DNA from 4 places in the Leucobacter sp. 1207-22 genome. Region 4 is predicted to be linked to each of the others. Evidence: predicted binding sites of a transcription regulator. Region 4 holds the regulator's gene; each other region holds the start of a gene.
What was found. The regulator HrcA, encoded in region 4, represses chaperone genes, less so after heat shock. The targets are predictions, from matches to a motif close to TTNGCACTCGNNNNNNNCGAGTGCNAA.
Positions count from the first base shown of each region.

Region 1: the regulator HrcA is predicted to act here: its motif matches at 1,647-1,673, upstream of FW756_RS01135 (Hsp20/alpha crystallin family protein).
Region 2: the regulator HrcA is predicted to act here: its motif matches at 1,999-2,025, upstream of groES (co-chaperone GroES).
Region 3: the regulator HrcA is predicted to act here: its motif matches at 1,795-1,821, upstream of groL (chaperonin GroEL).

Region 1 covers NZ_VXCR01000001.1:250,531-256,156, reverse strand. Annotated here, with positions in the region: gene FW756_RS01155 (hypothetical protein) at 1-336, shown strand, start outside; gene FW756_RS01150 (hypothetical protein) at 336-686, shown strand; gene FW756_RS01145 (hypothetical protein) at 743-1,114, shown strand; gene FW756_RS01140 (single-stranded DNA-binding protein) at 1,111-1,599, shown strand; gene FW756_RS01135 (Hsp20/alpha crystallin family protein) at 1,733-2,164, shown strand; gene FW756_RS01130 (hypothetical protein) at 2,345-2,887, opposite strand; gene FW756_RS01125 (hypothetical protein) at 3,093-3,428, shown strand; gene FW756_RS01120 (hypothetical protein) at 3,425-3,808, shown strand; gene FW756_RS01115 (hypothetical protein) at 3,933-4,193, shown strand; gene FW756_RS01110 (hypothetical protein) at 4,263-4,487, shown strand; gene FW756_RS01105 (hypothetical protein) at 4,484-4,822, shown strand; gene FW756_RS01100 (hypothetical protein) at 4,961-5,299, shown strand.
Region 2 covers NZ_VXCR01000004.1:220,095-225,720, forward strand. Annotated here, with positions in the region: gene guaB (IMP dehydrogenase) at 1-517, opposite strand, end outside; gene rarD (EamA family transporter RarD) at 586-1,512, opposite strand; gene groES (co-chaperone GroES) at 1,616-1,912, opposite strand; gene FW756_RS09220 (THUMP-like domain-containing protein) at 2,123-3,349, shown strand; gene FW756_RS09225 (TetR/AcrR family transcriptional regulator) at 3,359-3,949, opposite strand; gene tsaD (tRNA (adenosine(37)-N6)-threonylcarbamoyltransferase complex transferase subunit TsaD) at 4,221-5,321, opposite strand; gene rimI (ribosomal protein S18-alanine N-acetyltransferase) at 5,318-5,626, opposite strand, start outside.
Region 3 covers NZ_VXCR01000003.1:352,496-358,121, reverse strand. Annotated here, with positions in the region: gene groL (chaperonin GroEL) at 113-1,732, opposite strand; gene FW756_RS07340 (LytR C-terminal domain-containing protein) at 1,888-2,520, opposite strand; gene FW756_RS07335 (heme/hemin ABC transporter substrate-binding protein) at 2,629-3,777, opposite strand; gene FW756_RS07330 (FecCD family ABC transporter permease) at 3,909-4,982, shown strand; gene FW756_RS07325 (heme ABC transporter ATP-binding protein) at 4,983-5,626, shown strand, end outside.
Region 4 covers NZ_VXCR01000002.1:365,851-371,476, forward strand. Annotated here, with positions in the region: gene FW756_RS04905 (16S rRNA (uracil(1498)-N(3))-methyltransferase) at 1-371, opposite strand, end outside; gene dnaJ (molecular chaperone DnaJ) at 378-1,484, opposite strand; gene hrcA (heat-inducible transcriptional repressor HrcA) at 1,537-2,577, opposite strand; gene hemW (radical SAM family heme chaperone HemW) at 2,645-3,883, opposite strand; gene FW756_RS04925 (DUF1990 family protein) at 3,886-4,680, opposite strand; gene lepA (translation elongation factor 4) at 4,677-5,626, opposite strand, start outside.

The DNA of each region.
Region 1 (5,626 bases), on a different contig from region 4:
GAGTCAGAGTCAGAGTCAGAGTTACATGACTTGTTACTTACTGAGTCAGTCTCTTTAGGTAGTAATGGGCGCGAAAATTTGACTCGACTGACTCAAGAAGAGATCACACGGGCAAAGAACACCGCTTCGGGTCTCAGCGTCGATCTTGAAAAAGTCATCCAGTCGGCTGCGCTGCTCGATCGTTCGTTGAACCATCAGGAGGCTCTGAAGCTGCCGGTGATCATTTTGGCGAAAGCGAAGAATGACCCGAAGCGACCTGCAGCGTATGTTGCGTCCGTGATGAAGAACTCAGAGTTCGAAGTCCAACAGTGGATCGATGAGGAGGTGCTCACCTGATGAACCTTCCAAAGATCGAAGCTGACGCGAGCTCGCACGCCGAGACGATCCTCACCCTGCTCGAATCCAGAGACGGCATCGCCCTCAACAACTTCACCGAAACACTCTCCCGAGACCAAACCAAATACGTTCTTTACGCGATCGGGCTCGGATACATCCGTGAGGTCAGGGCCAATGCGCTCGCCGCAGATCAGCTTGAGGCTGTTGAGCGGGTGTGTGAGGGGTTGAAAGCGGGGAATGTGGAGCTTTTGGATCGGGTGCGGTCGTTGATTGAGGATCGCACGAATCAGGCGGCGCGGGTGGCTGGTTTGCGTTCGGAGTTGTTGCGTTTTGGTGTGAGGGCTGCGTGAGGATCTATGAGCGCACGTTCGAGTGGGTGAAGCTTCCGCTGTCGTTGAATGGGCGCATGCATTTTCAGCAGGCGGGGAAGCTTGCTCGGGAGATCCGGGCGGCTGCCGCTGAGTGGGCGTCCACGCTGCCTCGCATGAGTCGCTGCATCGTGGAGATGGAGTGGTTGGTGAATACCAAGACCAGGCGCGATGACGAGAACCCTGTCGCATCGATGAAGCCGTTCTGTGACGGACTCGTCGACGGCGGACTCGTAGAAGACGATACGGCGCTGTTCATGGTGAAGCTGATGCCACGCATCACCTACCGACCAAAAAAGGAAGGTGCGGCGTGCGTGGTGTTCCGTGTCACTGAGATACCGCCCGCGTTCCGGCCTGACACCGTGCAGGCCATTTTTGATCGATTAACACAGGAAGAAGAAAACAAATGAGCAAAGCAAACTTTGTGATCGAAGGGTTCGCTGCAGAACCGAAGCAGCGAGTCTCACAGTCAGGAAAGCAAATGCTCGACATCTCGGTCGCGCATTCGCCACGAAAGTTCAACAAGCAGACGAACCAGTGGGAAGACGCGACCGATCGTGACGGGAACAAGGTCACGCTGTGGGCGCGCGCCACGTTCTTCGACGACATGGCAGCGTTCCTTGCAACCCAAGTCACGAAGGGAACACTGGTGCGGTTGGAAGGCGAACCACGCTTGAACGTTTACGAGGACGGCGGCGGACGCCCAGCCGCAAACATCGAGATCCAGTTCGCATCACTCGCGGTCGTGCCTTTGAAGCCTCGCCAGGACGCAGGCCACGGTGGATTTAACGCTGGATCAGGTGCCGGAATGAATGGTTGGGCGCAACCAGGCGCGAACGGCACTCAAAACGGATTCCAGGACAGCAGCGGATTCGACGATCAGCAGCCGTTTTAGGGGTGAAGTAGACGCTGGAAATTTAAGCGATTTTTCAGCCATCTTTATTAGCACTCTCAGGTTCAGAGTGCTAATCTGAACTTACTTGAGTCACCGAAGCTCAAGTTTCATATCGGAAGGAGATTGATTCATTATGTCCATGTCTTTTGATCCTTTTGCCGAGATGGAACGCATCGCCAACGGCATGCTCCAGCGCTCCTCAACCCGCGTAATGCCGGTTGACCTATACCGAGACAGCAACCGGTACGTGCTCAACGCCGATCTGCCCGGTATGGATCCAGGCTCCATCGATGTTGATGTAGACGGCCAGGTGCTCACAATCCGAGCGAACCGAACCACCGCGAATGTCGATGGCGTCAAATGGCTCTCCCAAGAGCGGCCATCCGGTGGTTACGTGCGCCAGTTCAGTATTGGCGAGGGGGTCGACTCCAGCGCGATCTCTGCCTCTTACGACAACGGCGTACTCAGCCTCATCATTCCAATGAGTGAGAAGGCGAAGCCCCGCAAGATCGAGGTCCAGTCAAATGCGAAAGCTGATGCCGGACGAAAGGAGCTTGTATCCTAAGTAACCATTTGAATCCATATCGAACGCTCTCCTAAGTAAGTAAAGGTGGGGTCCCTGCTCGGGGCCCCACCTTTGTTTTAGCCGGTCAATCAGAAGTGAACCGATCTTTACTGACTGTCAACCCCGCTCGATTAGGCGGGGTTTTCTTATACCCAGAGGGGCTGGCTGCTAGCTGGCGCCTCAAGCGGTAGGCGGCGCTTGTTTTGCTAGTCCAGTCGCTGAAATCTTTTCAGCGCCCCACTCCTTGACATGGCCCCGCACCTGGGAAATGTGGGTTTCAAGAGTTTCTTTAGAGTACCTGCTGGCGTTAATGTCTTTGTAAACCCGCTCGAATGATCTTTTGAACCAGTCGCGCGGGTCATCTCCGGGCCGCAACGCTGCATGTAGATCCAGCTGAACCAACGCGCTATCAAAGCTTGAGCGAACCTCACGCCAGGCCCTGCCGGTGTGGGTCGCGTCATTGTGTAGCTGTAGATAGTTATCGAGTTCAGTTAGCGCTCGGAACATTGCGAGTGAAGCAGCCCCCCGATCTTCTTTGGCTGCGCGCACTTCTGCCGCTTTAGTTTGTCCAAGGGCAATCTCTGTTGCACTCTTCCCGTTGCGGTATGCCAGCACGCCGAGCCATACCGTCACAAGGATCGAACCTAATGTCAGTGCAAGTCCAACGTATTCGGTCCAGTTCGGATCGAATTTGACGGGGATTTCTTCTACCAGCTCAAGCATGTCTCGCACTATATCCAAGATTGGAGGTTGCTTTGGCGACCCTAGAAAGTTTCAGTCAGTCTCCAAGTCGCAGTGAGCCTGGGCTACATGGCCTGTCTCGTGAGTTTGAACGTCAGGCCGAGCCGATCGGTTTGGCTGACGAGCTCGCGGCGATGATCCCGCCCGTGTGTGAAGCATGCGGGCAAACAATCGAAAGGAAGAATCCATGACCGATAAACTGCCGAGCGAGTTTGAAGGGATCTTGATTGACAACAGCGGTTCACGTCCGTTGATGTCGAAGCCGCCCGAGTTCAAGGCGGCACGCATCTTTGTCGACCGGATCATGCACGAGTTCGAGATCTCTGACCGCGAGCAGGCCGAGCGGATGGCCGACTGGATCGTGAACTTTACCGAACGGTTCGGCGCCCGCGCCGCGCAGCCAATGTTCGACCTCGAAGGCAACGGGCCACAGTGCTCATGGTGCGGGGCGATCTGGCCAATGTGTGGACACCACCACATGAGCGAAGAACTCAAAGACGACGATGAGGAGGAAACCCCATGACGTTTAACCCAACCCAAGCGGATCTCGCTGTGCAACCGACGGAACCCGGACTGTATCTAGACAGGCTGGGAAATGTGTGGCGCCTTCACACGGATGGTGTGTTTGCGATGTCTGGTCGGATCAGAGAGGGAGCTGCCAGCTACGCACCTTTCCAACGGCTGGGTGTTGTGGCTGCTGCTGGTGCCGCACCACAGAAGCCAACGGAAACAAAAACATCCCAAGATTTTGTTTTCACCTCGGTGCAGGTGGATGAAGCGAAGCTCGCAGACATCGCCTACTTTGCTCTCCGCGACGTAGGAGAAGGACGAACTGCATCCGAAAAGCTGTCGCGCAAGATCGCACGAGCACAGGCAAGAGAACTGCGAGGTGGTGCGCAGTGAGTGAGTACAGCAGAAAGTGCCTTAAATGTGGCAGGTTCATGAAACTCGTCGGCGGCTACACGAACGATCATCTTGATAGCTGGGAACCGTCATGGGCTTGCGGAAACAAGCATGGGGGTGAGTCGTGATCAAGTACACACCAACAACTGAGCAGATGCGTGAGTGGTTCTCAGAACCACAGACCGAGGCTGAGGCTATGTCCATTGATGCACACTACGAGAATGCAGAGGCGTTCGATCGTTGGCTTGCTGAGGTTGAGCGTGCAGCCGCAGAGAAAGCGCTCACCGAGATTCGCGGCATTATTGCCGGGCAAGGCTGGCAGCCACTCTGGTTCTTCGACAAGGCGGTCGAGTCGTATCGACGTAACGAAGGAGAGAAAGCATAAGCAGTAAAGAAAAGTGCCGCCTCCTCTGAGAGGGGCGGCACCTGAGACTACTTGTTGATTCTCAGCGCTGTGGCTGCAGTTTCATTCTTACTGCGCTTCGCCTGCTTCTTTTCTTTAGCAGTCATTGCTGCAGGCTTTTTGACAGCCTTCTGGCCTTTGTCTTTGGACATATCGTTGTCCTCTTTTCCGGGCGTGTGCGCCCTGTACGTGACACTAGCCCATCGTCGTGTGAACGCCGCACAAAAGTTACAGCCAACAAAAACAATCGATACTGAACCGAAGGAGAAAGCATGACTGAGGTTGATGTTGCCAAGCTGCGACCGCTGCTCGCAAACAGCTGCGACGAGCAGGCTCACGCCACCATGAACCGAAACCTCAACCGAGTGGTTGAGATCAACGTAGGGCTGGTCAACGACTTAGTGGCTGTGCGAGACGAGCGCGACGAAGTTATCGCGCGGGCTGAGTGTGCTGAGGCAGCGATAGAACGAGCCAAGTCGAAACATCGCAAGATGACTGACGATGACGAGCCGTACTGCCTGACCTGCTACCAATCACCGTACGGGCATGCGCCTTGGCCGTGCCCCACGGTCGCTGCTCTCGATACAGGGAGGGAGAAGAGCGATGAGTGAGCCACAGCAAATTCAGCAAATCGCGATCCACGAGTTCAACAGCCAGGCGCCAGCACTACACCCGTGCCAGTACGGCAATCACCGGCGGGCTTGGCTCAACGCTGGCGGTCAGGCGTGTGGGATTTGTGGGGTGCCGCGATGACCGTTGATATTCGAGCCGCAGCGGAAGCGGAAGCAGCACAGCGTTACCCACCCATAGGTGTAGACCTGCCAGCGATTAATAAGAGCCGCCGATTGCGTCAGAAAGCGTTTGCCGCTGGTGCCGTGTGGGCGCAAGCACAGCTCACACCCACACGAGAACAGATCGCAATGGCACTGTGCTCCATCAGATTCCCTGAGGAGGCTTGTCGTGGCGAACTCGACTGCGAGGAATCCATCGGCAGTCACGCTTTAGAGATCGCTGAGGCGCTACTCGCGCTCTCCGAAGCAACGAATTTGACTACCGAATCCCAACCGCTTCAGGACGCTGCCCGCTAGGCATATTGCTCCAAATTTCGCCGCAAGTTGTGCAATACGAATCAGTGAAATCCTTCATGATCCGACTACGGTCGCGCCTGAACTCAGGATGTTCGCAATATGGCGAACCGCTTTTGACCCATTCTGCTTTTGTCTCGTCGCTGATGAAAAAGTGACTCATGCCACTCAACCTATCCAGGTTCGGGCGGCTTTTCTAGGTTCAAGAATGAGGAGACTGTAAGTGACTGTTGAACTTTAAGCCTCAGCGGAAGAGTATCCAGGTCAGCGGGAAGACGAACTCACTGAATCCGGGTTTGAAGCGCAGCGTCTCGCATCAACGCGAGAGCC
Region 2 (5,626 bases), on a different contig from region 4:
GCGAGATACCCGCGGGTGCAGTGATGAGAGGCATGCGAGTCATCGCGTCACCGACGCGAACCTGTGCACGATCCTTGACATCGATGAAGCGCATATCGCGGTTCGTGATGATGCCGAGCAGAATACCTGCTGCGTCAACAACGGGGAGACCCGAAACACGGTATTCACCGCAGATTGCATCTACCTCTGCAACAGTGGCGTCGACAGACGTCGTCACTGGGTTAGTGATCATGCCAGCTTCACTGCGCTTCACACGGTCGACCATTTCTGCCTGATCCTGAATCGACAGGTTACGGTGCAGAATGCCGAGACCACCATTGCGCGCCATGGCGACGGCCATGCGCGTCTCGGTGACGGTGTCCATTGCCGCAGAGATGAGCGGAATGTTCAGGCGAATGCGTCGGGTGAGCTGGGTACTAGTGTCAGCCTCACTCGGAATCACGTCGGTGTGCGCAGGCAGGAGCAGCACATCGTCGTAGGTGAGACCGGTGAACGCGAAGGGGTCACGCTGTTCCATAGAACCTCTCTCAATTGTGGCCAAGACTCGGGCCGATTTAGGAGGCTAATATGCACTCCTCACCTGTATCAGTCTAAACGAACCTGACCGGTGTTCGTCTGGACGTACGCTCTGGGGGTATTCCGCGCTTTCCGAATCATGTCGGTGACCAGGAGAACGAGTGCAATCCAGACGGCAATAAATCCAACCCACCGGCCCCAGGAAACAGCTTCACCGAGCACCAAATAGCCATAGAGGAAGCCAATGATTGGCGTAATGAACTGCAGGAAGCCGACGTACGTGAGAGAGAGTCTGCGCGCTGACTCTCCAAATAGGATGAGTGGCGCGGCAGTAATCAGACCGCTCACGAGCACGAGCGCAAAGATGCCTGCGCCGTGCGAGAACGCGCTCAAGCCAACCGTTGAGGCAAGGACAATTCCCTGTACGACACCAATCGGTGTCGAGATGAAGGACTCGACGGCGAGTCCGGTAATTCCATCTACGGACTCGATCCGCTGGTGTACGACACCGTACAGGCCAAACGACAGCGCAAGTCCGATCGAGATCCACGGGAACTTGCCGTACGCAATCGCCGAGGCGATGACGCCTGAGAGCGCGATGGCCACGGCTGCCCATTGCAGTTTGTTGAGCTTCTCGCCAAAGAACACCACTCCGAACAACACCGTGAAGATCGGGTTGATGAAGTATCCAAGCGAGGTCTCAAGCACGTGCCCGGTGACAACACCGATCACAAAAATTTGCCAGTTTGCGTAGAGCAAAATGGCTGACAGCGAAAACATGCCGAGAAGCTTCGGTGTTTTGAAGATTCGCGCCACCGATTGCCACTTTCTGGCGATCGAAACCAACACAGCGCACACCAGGAGCGTAGACAATACGCGCCACGACACGATCTCGAGTGGCGAAACCACGGAGACGAGCGTGAAGTACAGGGGGAAGGCACCCCAGATCAGGTATGCGCCGATTCCATATGCTATTCCTCGACGCGTCTCATTCACCGCACCAGTCTACAGAGGTGTGGGGTGTGCAGGTGTGGCGGAAAACACGCAAAAGGCGGGGCAGTCCGACCTCGGACCGACCCGCCTTTTGGCGCTGTTGTACTTAGCGCTCGATGATCGCGAGGATGTCGCGTGAGTTGAGCACGAGGTAGCTTTCGAGACCAACCTTGATCTCGGTGCCACCGAACTTCGCGTAGATGACCTTGTCGCCTACTGCAACGTCCATGGGGATGCGGGTGCCAGCGTCAGAAATACGACCGGGGCCTACAGCCACGACCTCGCCCTCAAGGGGCTTTTCCTTTGCGCTGTCAGGGATAACGAGACCCGACGCAGTGGTCTGCTCGGCCTCGACCTGCTTGATGACGATACGATCCTCGAGCGGCTTGATAGCAACCGACACGGTTGACCTCTTTCTCCAATGGAAGCGTGGTTAGTACGCTGCGTGCCCCGGGAGGAGCCCGCCTGGGTACGAGTCTACGGGCCAAATTGGCACTCTCGCAAGACGAGTGCCAATGATTCAGAGCGCGGATCGCGGACAGCGAACGAGAGCCCCTCGGTAGAATCGAACTCCGACTTTCCCACCTGCGCACACCTCACCGAAAGTGACCCAATGTCTCACACAAGTTCGCCCGCGCCCGGCTGGAGTGAATTGGCAGATTCCGCGGGCTTGGATCTCCTCGCGAGAATCGCCGTTGAGGTTGACGCAGGCCGCACAATCGAGTCGATCGGCCAGACGTTACGCAAGGATGGCTACGAGCCCGGCATTATTGCCGCCGCACTCACCCAGACTGACCTGCGCTCGAAAGCACAGCAGAAGTTCGGAGCGCACGCGAGCGAACTCTTGTTTACCAGGGCCGGTCTTGAGCAGGCGAGTCGGGCACGTGTCAGCGAGCTTCATGCTGCGCGGTTTCACGCCGCAGGCTGTACGACTGTCGCGGATCTCGGTTGCGGACTCGGTGCCGAATCTCTCGCGTTCCTTCAAGCCGGGCTCGATGTACGGGCAGTCGAAATTGATCCGTTAACGGCTGCGTACGCTCGCCACAACTTGGCCACGGTCGCCGCGCGACCTGAATACGGCTCAGCAACCGTCACACTTGCAGACGCTGAGAGCGTCGATCTCGCAGGAAACGACGGTATCTTCCTCGACCCAGCACGCCGCACAGCTGGACATCGAGACACTAGGCGCGTGTCCCCTGACGATTATTCTCCCTCGCTAGATTTCGCTTTTCACGCCGCGCGCTCCGCGCGTGCGGGAGGAGTAAAGCTTGGTCCAGGCCTCCCCCGCGAGCTTCTCCCGGAAGACGCCGAGTCACAGTGGGTCTCGGTGGATGGTGCGCTCGTCGAGACGAGCATTTGGTTTGGCCAAGCAGCACGACACGGGATTCACCGAGCTGCGACGCTCCTGCAGGGCAACGAGACACATGAACTCACCGGCTCAGCAGATGCAGATGATGCCGCGGTACGTGAGCTCGGCAATTACGTGTACGAGCCAGACGGTGCCGTGATCCGCGCTCGACTCATTGGCACCCTCGCCGCGCAACTCAATGCGGGCATGGTACGTGAGGGCATTGCGTACCTGACCGGTGACGAGTTCGTACCGACCCCGTTCGCGCAGGCGTTCCGTATCGTTGATGAGCTCCCCGCAGGCGAAAAGCAACTTCGCAAGGAACTGTCCGCACGTGACATCGGAACGCTTGAGATCAAGAAGCGTGGCATCGACGTGGATCCAGCTTCGTTGCGTAAACGATTGAAGCTGCGCGGATCCCAGTCTGCAACCATCATCCTCACTCGGGTCGCAGATCGCCACGTCGCGCTCCTTGCGGAACGCGTGCGCTGACCAACGCTCCTAAGAAGCCGTTTGCGCCCCGTCTTCCGACTTCAGCGGTGGCGATTTGAGAAGTGCAACGACCGCTGCACGCACACGGGCCTCGATAGCCTCAGGATCACGCCGCACCGAGGCGAGAATTGGGAGACCAATCAACAGGTCGAGCAACAGGTTCGCGTCGGTGTTCTCAGGGAGATCGCATCGGGTCATCGCGCAACCAACGATTTCCAGCCCTTCAGCGCGTCGACCTGCGCCCACACGTTCGATGTACATCTCGAGCACCTCAGGACTCACAATGAGGGCCCAAACCGATAGGCGCCCTGAGTCTCCGAGTTCTTTGGGAGGCGCGTTTCGCATGGTGTACGTCACGAGATCCTCGATGATGTCGCCGGTAGCTACCATCGGTTCAAGATCCATGTGGAACGAGAGCACGTCAAAGGCGAGATCGATCTTGCTATCCCAGCGACGGTAGATCGCACTTCGACTCGTCTGCGCAGCATCCGCAACACGATCGAAGCTGAGCGCCTCGAAGCCGTCTTCAAGCATCACGTCACGCGCAGCGAGCAATGCACGCTCCGTGAGTTCCTGGTCCCTGGGTCGCCCTCGAGTCATGCCACCCATGTTAGCCACTCCGAAGTGCACAAATTTTGCACCTAATCACTGTTAGGAATACAATTTGCGCCCAAATTTTCGTTTGAATAGGATTCAATTTTTCCTGGGAAAATGCGTGGAATTGCACAAGTTTGGCGATATTTCGCGGATCTTCTCCCTCTTGCGCGAACTAAAACCTACAGGTTCCGAATGTTTTAACCTGCTACAAACGTTGAGACATCGATTGCAACAATTTCGGCGCTCTCAGCGCGTCGCGCTGCCAAGTAGCGAATTACGAAACGCGGATCTCCGTAACTGGGAGCGTTGAATCTGCACTAAATTTCAACTCTGATGGCGCATGTCCTGCCATCACCAGCTGTGCGCCGAGCGACGCAATCATCGCCCCGTTATCAGTACACAGGGACAGCGGAGGCACTCGCAGTTCGACTCCTGCAGCTGCGCAACGCTCTGCGGCAAGTTCGCGAACGCGCGCGTTTGCTACGACGCCTCCACCGAGCAGCAAGCGCGGAACTCCGTACTCAGCGCACGCGTCGAGCGCTTTCATCAACAACACATCAGCGACCGCTTCTCGGAAACTCGCTGCAACATCAGCCACTGGCACCGGAATACCGGCATCAACTTGCTGCTCTACCCAGCGGGCAACCGAGGTCTTCAGCCCTGAGAACGAGAAGTCGAAGCGATGTCGCTCAAGGTCCTTCTTCTTCGTCAGGCCACGCGGGAAGCGAATTGCGCGTGGATCCCCCTCAGCCGCGACCCTGTCAATCTGTGGGCCGCCGGGATACGGCAGGCCAAGGACTCGCGCGACCTTGTCAAAAGCCTCACCAGCGGCGTCATCAATCGTCTCGCCGAGAAGTTCAACATCCCCCACGAGATCTCGCACGAGCAAGAGCGACGTGTGCCCACCAGACACGAGCAGCGCGATTGTTGGGAGTTCAAGCTCGCCAATCTTGCCCGCCATGCCAGTGACGCCCCGGAGCCCATCACCCTGGAGCAAATCTGCACCAACATGACCGACCAGGTGGTTCACGCCGTACAGCGGCTTTCCCGTTGCAACCGACAGCGCCTTTGCCGCTGAGATACCTACCATGAGGGCACCTGCGAGACCTGGTCCAGCAGTCACAGCAATCGCATCAACATCGGCCAGCGTGATCCCGGCCTCCGTGAGTGCCTGCTCGATCGTAGGAGTCATCGACTCGAGGTGCGCTCGAGCAGCGACCTCAGGAACCACACCGCCAAAGCGCGCGTGCTCGTCCATAGATGACGCAATCGCGTTCGCAAGGAGTGTGCGACCTCGGACGATTCCCACACCGGTTTCGTCGCAGCTCGTCTCAATACCGAGGACGATCGGGTCTGCGGAGTTTTGGGTGCTCATTTTCCTGTCATTTCCAGACGCATCATGATGGCGTCTACGTTGCCCGGCTGGTAGTACGCGGGACGAACCCCGATCCGTTCAAAACCGAGGGACTCATATAGCTTGTGTGCGACCTGGTTGTCACCACGTACTTCCAAGAAGATCCGTTGCACATGACGCCTTTCAGCTTCTGCAAGCAGTTCAGCCATGATCCGCCGGCCCTGCCCAGTGCCACGAACTGATGCATCAATAGCAATGGTCTGGATGTCGCCATCTGGTTCGACAGCCAGCAAGCCACCATACCCGTGCACCGTTTGCGTATCGTC
Region 3 (5,626 bases), on a different contig from region 4:
GGAACCCGTCACCGCGCGCCAAACCCAGCGCGCGCCTAGCCCCATCCTCAGAGACAAAACAAGGCGGGGGCCACACCTTTCGGTGCGACCCCCGCCTGTAAGCGTCTCAGACTTAGAAGTCCATGCCGCCGGTGGGATCAGCTACTGCTGCACCTGCGGGCTCGGGCTTGTCTGCAACGACTGCCTCAGTGGTGAGGAAGAGGCCAGCGATCGAAGCTGCGTTCTGGAGAGCCGAACGGGTCACCTTTGCGGGGTCAAGAATGCCCTGCTCGATGAGGTTGCCGTACTCGCCGGTTGCAGCGTTGAGACCGTGACCGTTGGGGAGGTTTGCGACGCGATCAGCAACAACGCCGGGCTCGAGGCCTGCGTTGAGTGCGATCTGGCGAAGGGGAGCCTCGATAGCGGTCTGAACGATCTTTGCGCCAACAGCTTCTGCACCGTTGAGCTCGAGGGTAGCGAATGCTTCCTTACCAGCCTGGATCAGTGCGACGCCGCCGCCGGGGAGAACGCCCTCTTCAACTGCAGCCTTTGCGTTGCGGACTGCGTCCTCAATGCGGTGCTTGCGCTCCTTGAGCTCAACCTCGGTTGCTGCGCCAGCCTTGATGACTGCAACGCCGCCTGCGAGCTTAGCGAGGCGCTCCTGGAGCTTCTCGCGGTCGTAGTCGCTGTCGGTGTTCTCGATCTCGCGACGGATCTGCTGCACGCGACCCTGGATTGCGTCTTCCTCGCCGCCACCCTGAACGATGGTGGTCTCGTCCTTGGTGATGATGACCTTGCGAGCGGTGCCGAGCATGTCGAGAGTGGTGTTCTCGAGCTTGAGGCCAACCTCTTCCGAGATGACCTGGCCACCGGTGAGGATCGCGATGTCCTGGAGCATTGCCTTGCGGCGATCACCGAAGCCGGGAGCCTTCACAGCTGCCGACTTGAAGATGCCGCGGATCTTGTTGAGCACGAGGGTAGCGAGTGCTTCACCCTCGACGTCCTCAGCGATGATGAGGAGCTGCTTGCCCGACTGGATCACGGGGTCAACGACGGGGAGCAGGTCCTTGATGTTCGAGACCTTGCTGTTGACGACGAGGATGTAAGGCTCCTCGAAGACGACTTCCTGGCGGTCTGCGTCGGTGACGAAGTATGCCGAGAGGTAGCCCTTGTCGAAGCGCATGCCCTCGGTGAGCTCGAGCTCGGTGCCGAAGGTGTTCGACTCTTCAACAGTGACGACGCCTTCCTTGCCGACCTTGTCGATAGCCTCTGCGATCAGCGCACCGATCTGCTCGTCAGCTGCCGAGATCGAAGCGGTAGCCGCGATCTGGTCGGTGGTCTCGATCTCCTGTGCGTTAGCGAGGAGCTGAGCCGAGACAGCTGCAACAGCCTTCTCGATGCCGCGCTTGATTGCGATGGGATCGCTGCCTGCCGCTACGTTGCGGAGGCCCTCGCGCACGATTGCCTGAGCAAGAACAGTAGCGGTGGTGGTGCCGTCGCCTGCGACGTCGTCGGTCTTCTTAGCGACCTCCTTGACGAGCTCAGCACCGATCTTCTCGAAAGGCTCGTCGAGCTCGATTTCGCGAGCGATCGAAACGCCATCGTTGGTGATGGTGGGAGCGCCCCACTTCTTCTCAAGGACAACGTTGCGGCCGCGCGGGCCAAGCGTCACCTTGACAGCATCAGCGAGCGTGTTCAGGCCACGCTCGAGTCCGCGACGTGCTTCCTCATCAAACGCAATCATCTTTGCCATGTGTTCGCCCTCCTGGACGTTTCGTGGATAACCCGTGGCGCAGGGGGTACCCGCGCTCACTTCTAGCACTCAGTCGATTCGACTGCTAATGCAATTCTGGCACTCGAACCTGTCGAGTGCAAGAAATCCCGCTCGCGGGCAGCGAACAACCAGACTTAGCTTGCTGGGGTCTTCGCTGCTTCACCAGCGACCGGCGGCACGGTGTCTGCGCCAGGGCCCTTGTAGTCAGCTCCGAGCAACACGACCAGTTGCGACTCGTACTCTGCGTAAGCTTCGTTTCGGTATGCCGCGATACCTCCGAGCTCCTTACCGAGGCCAATGGCTGCAGCTTCGTCGGCGGGGTCTGTATAGAAGACAGCCGAAATCTTGATGTCGTTGGTGTTCGCAGGCATCGCCGCGGTGACGGTGCCGAGCTTTTCAGTGCGGATCGCAGTATCAACGGCCGCGGCAAGCTGGCCGTCGTTCGCAGTGCCTTCAAGAATTGCGACGGTAGCTTCTGGATCAAGTTTGCCGGTCACCGTCTGTGTCGACTCAGCGGCGTTATTACGAGCCTTCTCAACCACTGAACTGGACGACCCCGTACCGATGGTCAGCCAGAGCACCCCGGCCGTAGTCAAAACGGCAACACCAAGCACGCAAGCAATCAGCACTTGCCACACGTATCGCGGACGCGGGTTCACCCGGTGCGCGCCGACACGACCCGAGGGTTCCAGCACGTCAAAGCGGTCAGCCGGGTAATCCTGGCGGCCACGCTTCGGAGCCTGCTTCTCCTCGGTACTGCTTGACACGGGTTCTCCCATCGCACGGTTATAGCTGGCGGGAGACCCGCCTAGTACATTCAGCGTACCTTGCTCAACTGCGAGCACGCAGCTGAAGCACCTTGAACTCCCGAGTGGTTACTTGTTCCCACCGATTCCGGCAAGCGACTCAGGCGCGTACAGTGCACGAGCAAGCCCGTCGATGACGTTGGCGCGCTGCGTATACGAGAACATCTGCGTGTCATCAATATCAATGATGCGCTTGTTTCGGCCTGCAGCGGTCTGCGCGATGCTCGGCTGCGCCTTCAGCAGTCCTTCCACCCCGTCAGCACTTTCAAGCCCCTTGGTCATCACGAGAATCACGTCTGGGTCCAGCGCGACAAGCGCTTCATCGGTCATGGGCTTTTCACCCTTCAGGCCGACCTCCTGCGCAACATCAAGCGCATCAACCGAGTTGATGAGCGAGTCTGCACCCGACCCCTCACCGAAGAGGTAGTAGATACCGGCCGTACCACGCACGTAGAGGAAGGCGACGCGAGGGCGCTTCTCCTCATCTGCTGGAACGAGCTGCTCGATCTCGGCTTCCTTTGCTGCAATCTGGGTAGCCAGCTGTTCGTTGACCTGATCCGCCACCGAGGGAATACCCAGCGCGGCCGCGATCTGCTTCGAGGCATTGAATGAAGTCTCTGGATCAACCGCACGGTCAACCATTACGACTGGGACCCCGAGGTCGCGCAGCTGCAACAGCACGTCGAGCGGTCCGATTGAGCCATCAGTAATGATGACGGTCGGGTTCAGGCTCATGATCGTCTCTGCGTCGATCTCATGGCCACCCTTGGTGACAAGCGGAAGGTCTTCCGAACCTGGGAACTCAGTTGAGACATCACGCCCAACGAGGTTGTCCCCCAGGCCAAACGTGTAGATGATCTCAGCGATTTCACCGGTTTGTGAGAGCGCGATGATCCGCGAGTCATCGGTGACGGTAACTTCCTTGTCGCCGCCGCGGTCCTTCGAAACGACCGTGGCGGGCAGAACAGGCTCAGGAGTATCGCTCAGCGGCTCCATTTCTGGGCCTGACACCACGACGCTGGTCGGGCCGACATATGCGGTGGGATCCGCCAATGGTGTCAACGAGCTGATCGGAGGAAGCTCAACTTTTTCGTGCACGTTTGCATCGGTGGTTCCGGGCTCAGTACCCACCTGGCAGCCGGTGAGCCCAAGGGTCAGCGCAGCAACGATCGCGAGCGGACCGACAATACGTCGACGAACAGCGGTTGTGGTGGACATGATCCCCTTCCGATGGACAACTCAGCAAGCCTAACCTTTAAAAGATATGATGAAATGAGAGTTCCCCTGGAACTTCTGTTTGTCATCGGCTCCTTTGCAGCCACTCCGCTCTGGTCTAGAAAGCGACGTTCGTGCGAAAGAAGCCGTCCGACAGCCCAGCTGTATCGCGTCACGCGCTGCGCACCACCACACTCTTCACACTGCTGTCGGTGGGTCTTATCGTCGCGGTGTTGGTCTCTGCAGGCACCGGTCAGCTCGCAATTCCGCCGAGCGAGGTGCTCGGTTCTGTGCTGCACAAAGTTGGCATCGACATTCTCCCGATGCCCTCGCACCCGACGGGTGACGCGACGCTGTGGGGCATCCGTTTCCCGCGTATCGCAATGGCCATGCTGGTGGGCATCGGCCTCTCTGTCTCAGGCCTCATCATGCAGGCGATCTTCGGCAACCCGCTCGCTGAACCCGGTGTCATCGGTATTTCCTCTGGTGCAGCTGTCGGCGCTGGCCTCTCCATCGTCTTCGGCCTCACCATCTTTGGCGAGTGGACCACTGCGATCCTCGCGTTCCTGGCAGGTCTTGCTGCGACGTTTACCGTGTATGCAATGAGCCGTGCCGACGGTCGCACCGAGGTGGTCACGCTCGTACTCACCGGTATCGCGGTGAACGCGATTGGTGGCGCGGGCATCGCGCTCCTCACCTTCCTCGGTGATACGCAGTCTCGTGAACAGATCGTGTTCTGGCAGCTCGGAAGTTTCCAGGGCAGCCGCTGGTCACAGGTCCTAGTGATCACGCCCATCATTTTGGTCGGCATGCTCGCCGCATATTTCTCGGCTCGCAAGCTCGACCTTCTCGCGCTCGGTGAACGCAACGCTCGTCACCTCGGCGTGAACGTTGAACTGTTGCGCATTCTCATGATTTTCGTGGTGTCGCTGCTCGTTGGCGCTTCGGTTGCCTTCGCCGGCATCATTTCGTTTGTTGGCCTCGTTGTTCCGCACTTTATGCGCGGACTCATCGGCCCAGCTCACCTGCCGCTCGTGACCGCGTCTGCACTCGGTGGCGCGCTGCTGATGACGGTGGCGGATCTCGCAGCCCGCACAATCGTGCCCATGGCCGAGCTACCGATCGGTTTGCTCACTGCCATCGTCGGCGGCCCCTTCTTCTTCTGGCTCCTGCGACGAACCCGCAAGCGGAATGGAGGGTGGGGATAAATGGCTGCCCGACATCACGCACTCCCAGAGCGCATCTCAGCAGGTACCGTTATCTGCGCGACAGAGAACGTCACACTGATTCGCGGTGGACGTCGCCTTCTCGACAGCGTCAACATTGAGCTTCGCGCTGGCGAGGTACTCTCGCTGCTCGGCCCGAATGGTGCCGGTAAGTCGACTCTGCTGAGCCTACTTTCTGGCGACATGGAGCCTGACGAAGGCAAGGTGAAGTTCCACGGCAAGGAGATCTCTGACTGGTCTCTCCTTGACCTGTCCCGCCGCCGTGGTGTGCTTTTGCAGGACAATCAGTTGCTCTTCCCGTTTACCGTTCATCAGGTTGTCGAGATGGGCCGTGCGCCCTGGCGCCGCACCGATCTTGAGGACGAGGACAACGAGGCGATCGCCGAGGGCATCGCTGCCGCTGATATTTCACACCTCGGGAGTCGCCGCGTGCCGTCGCTCTCCGGCGGCGAGCGTGCCCGCACCGCATTCGCACGAGTGATCGCTGGTCGCACGGGAATGCTCATGCTCGACGAGCCGACTGCGGCGCTTGATCTCAAGCATCAGGAAGCCGTGCTCAGCCTCGCCCGCGAGCGCGCGCAGGCGGGCGACGCGGTCATCGTCGTGCTGCACGATTTGAACCTTGC
Region 4 (5,626 bases):
ACCCCATCCCAGCGTGACACTGACCGCGCGGCCTGCCACGGCGAGAAGCCGTCGACACCGAACTCCGTCGACTGCTCAACAGCACGCTCGTCACGATCGCCCTTCGCAAGCGCCTGCACAAGAGTGAGACGAACCGCGGGTACATCGACCTGACGCACGTCAAGCAGTCGAACCGTGAATCGATCCTTCCCTACCGCGATTGCTTCTGCGTTGGCAAGTGCCCCCTCACCGTTACCGATGAGGATCTGCTCCCCCTGACGCAAGCGACTGACGCGAACAGCGTGCCGTGCTTCGTCACCGGTGATGTCAATTTCGGAACCCGACACAAATTCAGCCGCGCTGAGTCCCTCGCGGTAGTACAGGTTTGCCATGCGCGTTTAGTTCTTAAAGAAGCGATCGCGGATCTTGCCGAAGAACCCCTGGTGGAACTCACCGAAGTGCGGGTGCTCATCCTTTCGGAGCGCTGCGAGCTGACGAACCAGGTCCTTCTCCCGTTTGCTGAGCTTCGATGGGGTTACCACCTGCACCGCAATCTTCAAATCACCACGGTTCGTTGTCTGGAGCCCTTGAATGCCACGACCGCGGACGGTAATGATGTCGCCTGACTGTACGCCGGCGGGAACTTCTACCTCTACTTTGTCGCCATCAAGCGAATCGAGTGAAACCTCAGCACCAAGCACCGCATCGGTCATAGCGACCTGAAGCGTGCTGAGAAGGTCATCACCATCACGGCTGAAAATGTCGTGGTGCGTCACACGGAACTCAATGAACAGGTCACCGTTCGGGCCACCGCCAGGGCCGACCTCGCCACCGCCGCGCATCTGCATGCGCGTACCGGTCTCAATGCCTGACGGAATGTCGAGCGGAAGCTCACGGCGCTCACGCACTCGCCCCTTGCCTGCACACGAGGTGCACGGGTGCTCAATGATCGTGCCGTAACCCGAGCAACTCCCACAGGGGTGCATGGTCACGACATTCCCGAAGAGCGAACGCACCTGGCGCTGCACCTGACCCTGGCCATGGCACACATCACAGGTCACCGGGCTCGTGTCAGGCTGGCATCCACTGCCATCACAGGTGTTGCAGAGCACCGCAGTGTTGATCGTGATGTCGCGCTTCGCACCGAAAACGACCTCTTCGAGAGGCACGTCGATGCGGATCAGGGCATCTTCGCCACGCTCCGCGCGTGAACGAGGCCCCTGTGATCCGCCGCCGAAACCACCACCGAAGAATGTCTCGAAGATGTCGCCAAAGCCACCCGCACCGCCGAAGCCTGGCTGATCCCCACCACGGTCGTAGCGGGCACGCTGCTCAGCATCGCTGAGAACATCGTATGCATGTGTGACGTCCTTGAAGCGTTCAGCTGCTTCTTCAGACGGGTTCACATCCGGGTGGAGCTGGCGCGCGAGCTTGCGATACGCCTTCTTGATCTCTTCTGGGGTCGCTTCGCGGGAAACTCCGAGGACCTCGTAGTGATCTGCCACTCTGATTGCTCCTTAGTGGTTGCGGTTGAAAACTGATGTGTATCGGCTGACGCTACGAGTGCGTCTCGCCAAGCATTTGGTTGAGGTAGCGCGCGACTGCGCGCACACTCGAAATATTGCCTGCGTAGTCCATCCGAACAGGACCGAGCACGCCAAGCCGTGAGGCCGTGTCGCCAATGGAGGCATAGTTTGTTGCAATTACTGACGCCTCGGGCAGGCCGTACAACGCGTTCTCACGACCGATCGAAGCCGCAACATCGCGCTGATCATGCACCAGCTCCTCGAACAGGCGCAAAAGTGTGACCTGTTCTTCGATGGCTTCAAGCACCGTCGTGAGGGTGCCAGAGTACTCGCCGGGACGCGAAAGATTCGCGGTACCAGCGACAGCAATCTTGTCACTGCGATTGGCTTTCAACTGGCCGAGCACGATGGCGAGCACGCGCCCAATGAGCTCGTTCTCGAGTGGGGCTACCCACTCATTTGCGTTCGCAGCGAGATCAGTGATCGCGCGTTCTGCGGAATCAAGGTCTTGCCCAATGATCGCTTGCGCGATCCGCGCCCGAAGGCCGTTGACCCATGCCTCAGTGACCTGTGCGGACGGCAGCTTCGCAACCTGTTGCTCTACCACCCCAGAGCCGAGAATGAGGACGCAGAGCACGCGGTCTTCACCCACGGCGACCAGGTCAATGTGACGTACGACCGTACTGCGAAGCGACGGGTACTGCGCCACAGCGACCTGATTGGTCAGTTGCGCCAGCAATCTCACGGTGCGAGTCATCGCGTCATCAAGATCGTTCGCCTCGCCAAGGAAGCGTTCAATCGCGGTGCGCTGCGCCCCGCTCAGTGGACGCGCCCGAGCCAAGGTATCGACGTACAGCCGGTACCCTTTGTCGGTCGGAACGCGGCCCGACGACGTGTGCGTCTGCGCGATGAGCTCTTGGTCTTCGAGCGAGGCCATATCATTACGAATGGTCGCGGCCGAAACCCCGAAACTGTGCCGATCAACGATGGACTTTGAACCGACAGGCTCACTCGTCGCGACATAGTCACTCACGATTGCGTGCAGGACAGCGAGACCGCGTTCGGTAACCATCGCGACTCCCTTCCTGGCACTCAGCACGTTCGAGTGCCAAGTCTAGCGCAGCCCGCCGCAGAAATACTTAGCTGAGCAGTGCGCCGACTACGCGGTCAGCGAGCAGTCGACCCCGAAGGGTCGGTACGATTCGGGGCGCGGATCCGCCACTTCCCAACGCAGCACGGCCATCGATGAGGCCGTCAGCGATCAAGCCAGCAACCGCACCGCGTTCGCTCTCAGCAAGCGCCGAGATGGGCAGACCATCTGCGATGCGGGTCTGCAGCAGCACCTGCTCCTCGTGACGGGCCTCTTCGCTCAGCAGTTCACGTTCGAGAGCCGGCGAAACGCCCTGTGAGATACGGTCAGCGTACGCTCGCGGATGCTTCACGTTCCACCAGCGCGTTCCGCCAATGTGGCTGTGCGCGCCCGGTCCTGCCGCCCACCAGTCCTCGCCTGTCCAGTACGACAGGTTATGGCGCGAACGAGTCTCTTCGCTGCGCGACCAGTTACTCACTTCGTACCAGTCGTACCCGGCTGCCGCGAGCTTCGAATCAGCGAGTTCGTACATCTCAGCATGGAGATCATCGTCAGTCGCTGGGTATTCGCCTCGCTTGATCTGTGCAGCAAGCTTGGTTCCCGGTTCGACGATAAGCGCGTACGCCGACAAGTGGTCGGGTGCCATCGCAAGTGCGGCGTCGAGCGACGTCTCCCATTCCTCAAGCGTTTCGCCAGGCGAACCGTAGATGAGATCAAGACTCACCTGCAGCCCAACCTCGCGAGCCCATGCAACAACCTGCGGTACTCGCTCAGGCGAGTGGGTACGGTCAAGCACGCTCAGCACCTTCGGCACTGCGGACTGCATGCCGAAGCTGACACGGGTGAAGCCGTTGTCTGCGAGATGCTCGAGGTACTCGCGATCCACCGAGTCAGGATTTGCCTCGGTCGTCACCTCGGCGCCAGGAGCGATTCCCCACTCATCACGAATGCGATCAAGCATGAGCACCAGATCAGCCGCTGGCAACAGCGTCGGGGTGCCACCGCCGAAGAAGACGGTCGAGACTTCACGTGCTGGCAGCCCGGAGTCCCGCATCACTTTCGCGCCGAAACTCAGCTCAGCCGCAGCCTCTGAGGCATAGTGCGACTGGTTCGTGGTACCGAGCTCGCTCGCAGTGTAGGTGTTGAAGTCACAGTAACCACAGCGCACACGGCAGTACGGGACGTGGACGTACACGCCAAAGCGACGCTCATCAGCACCCGCGAGCACCGAGGCCGGGAGGGCACCGTCAGCTGGAGCAGGCTCGCCGGGTGGAAAGGCGCTCGGCACGGTTAGCGATCCGCCGAATCATCACGCGGAAGTTCGATCACAATCGGCTCATCAGCCTGGACATCGACGCTCGCGTCGACATCAGACATTCCTGCAGGCGCAGCTGACTCATCGGCCCCAGCGTCAGGCAGGGTGTTCACGGGTGCGACACCAGGCAGAAGCGCTGTGAGGATGCGCTTCGCTGCATCAAGCACATTGCGCTGATCGTTTCGCGCCTTGAGTCCGAAGATGCCGTTCTGCGAGGAGAAGAAGAAGCCTCGCACACCCGCCCAAACGGTGCCGTCTTCCTTCAGCTCAACGACCGCGAAGTGCTCACCATACGGGCCACCATCATCGGATCGATCGCCCCAGGCAAAGCCAACGCGGTTGTTTTCAACGAGCGTGTACACGACCAGCACCTCGCGGTCGAGATCGCCGATGCGCAAGCGTGCCTGTGTACCTGCAGTGACATAGGGCTCGCCATCTGGACCGAACAGCTCTTCGGTATTGCCGGTGGGCACTGGAGTGCCATCTGCGTCAAAGATGACTCCGGTGTAGGCGTCGCCTTCGCCCCGATCGATCTCCTCGACGGTGCAGCCCGCACCGCGGTGCGCGCCCCAGGTCATGAGCCAGCTCGACGCGAGGATGAAGCGCTCTTCACCACTGCCAAGCTGCAGTGTCTCCTCGTACGAGGTACTGCCCGCAGGCGGGAAGCGCACGAGGTCCGGCGCACGCGAGGCACCAACGGCTGCGTAGCCAACTGGCATCTCGCGATGCGTCGAGCGCCGTGGGAAGTCTTCCTTCGGCGCCGGGGTCACTTCTTCGCGTCCTTCGTCTCGACCTCGCCAGACAGTGCCGCGATGAAGGCCTCCTGAGGCACCTCTACACGACCGACCATCTTCATGCGCTTTTTGCCTTCCTTCTGCTTCTCGAGCAGCTTGCGCTTACGGCTAATATCGCCGCCGTAGCACTTGGCAAGGACGTCCTTACGGATTGCGCGGATCGTCTCACGAGCAATAATGCGTGAACCTACCGCCGCCTGAATGGGCACCTCGAACTGCTGGCGCGGGATGAGCTTGCGCAAGCGCTCAGCCATCATCGTGCCGTAGTGGTAGGCGTTGTCGCGGTGGACAATTGCGCTGAACGCATCGACCTTGTCACCCTGGAGGAGGATGTCGACCTTCACAAGGTCTGCCTCTTGTTCGCCCATGGGTTCGTAATCGAGCGATGCGTAGCCCTGCGTGCGGCTCTTCAGGTGATCGAAGAAGTCGAACACGATTTCACCAAGGGGAACGCTGTAGCGAAGCTCAACGCGCTCGCCAAGGTATTCCATCCCCATGAGGCTGCCGCGGCGGCTCTGACAGAGCTCCATGACCGTGCCGACGTAATCCTTTGGAGTGAGGATCGCGACGCGTACCACCGGCTCACGAACCGAGCGGATCTTCCCCTCGGGGTACTCGCTCGGGTTCGTCACAGTAGTCTCGGTGCCGTCTTCACTCGTGACCTGGTAGACCACGCTCGGCGCGGTGGCAATGAGGTCAAGGTCAAACTCGCGGCGCAGACGCTCAGAGATGATCTCGAGGTGCAGCAGGCCGAGGAAGCCACAGCGGAAGCCGAAGCCAAGCGCGACCGAGGTCTCTGGCTCGTACTGCAACGCAGCATCAGAAAGCTTGAGCTTGTCGAGCGCCTCACGAAGCACCGGGTAGTCAGAACCATCGATCGGGTACAGACCCGAGAAAACCATTGGCTTCGGATCGGTGTATC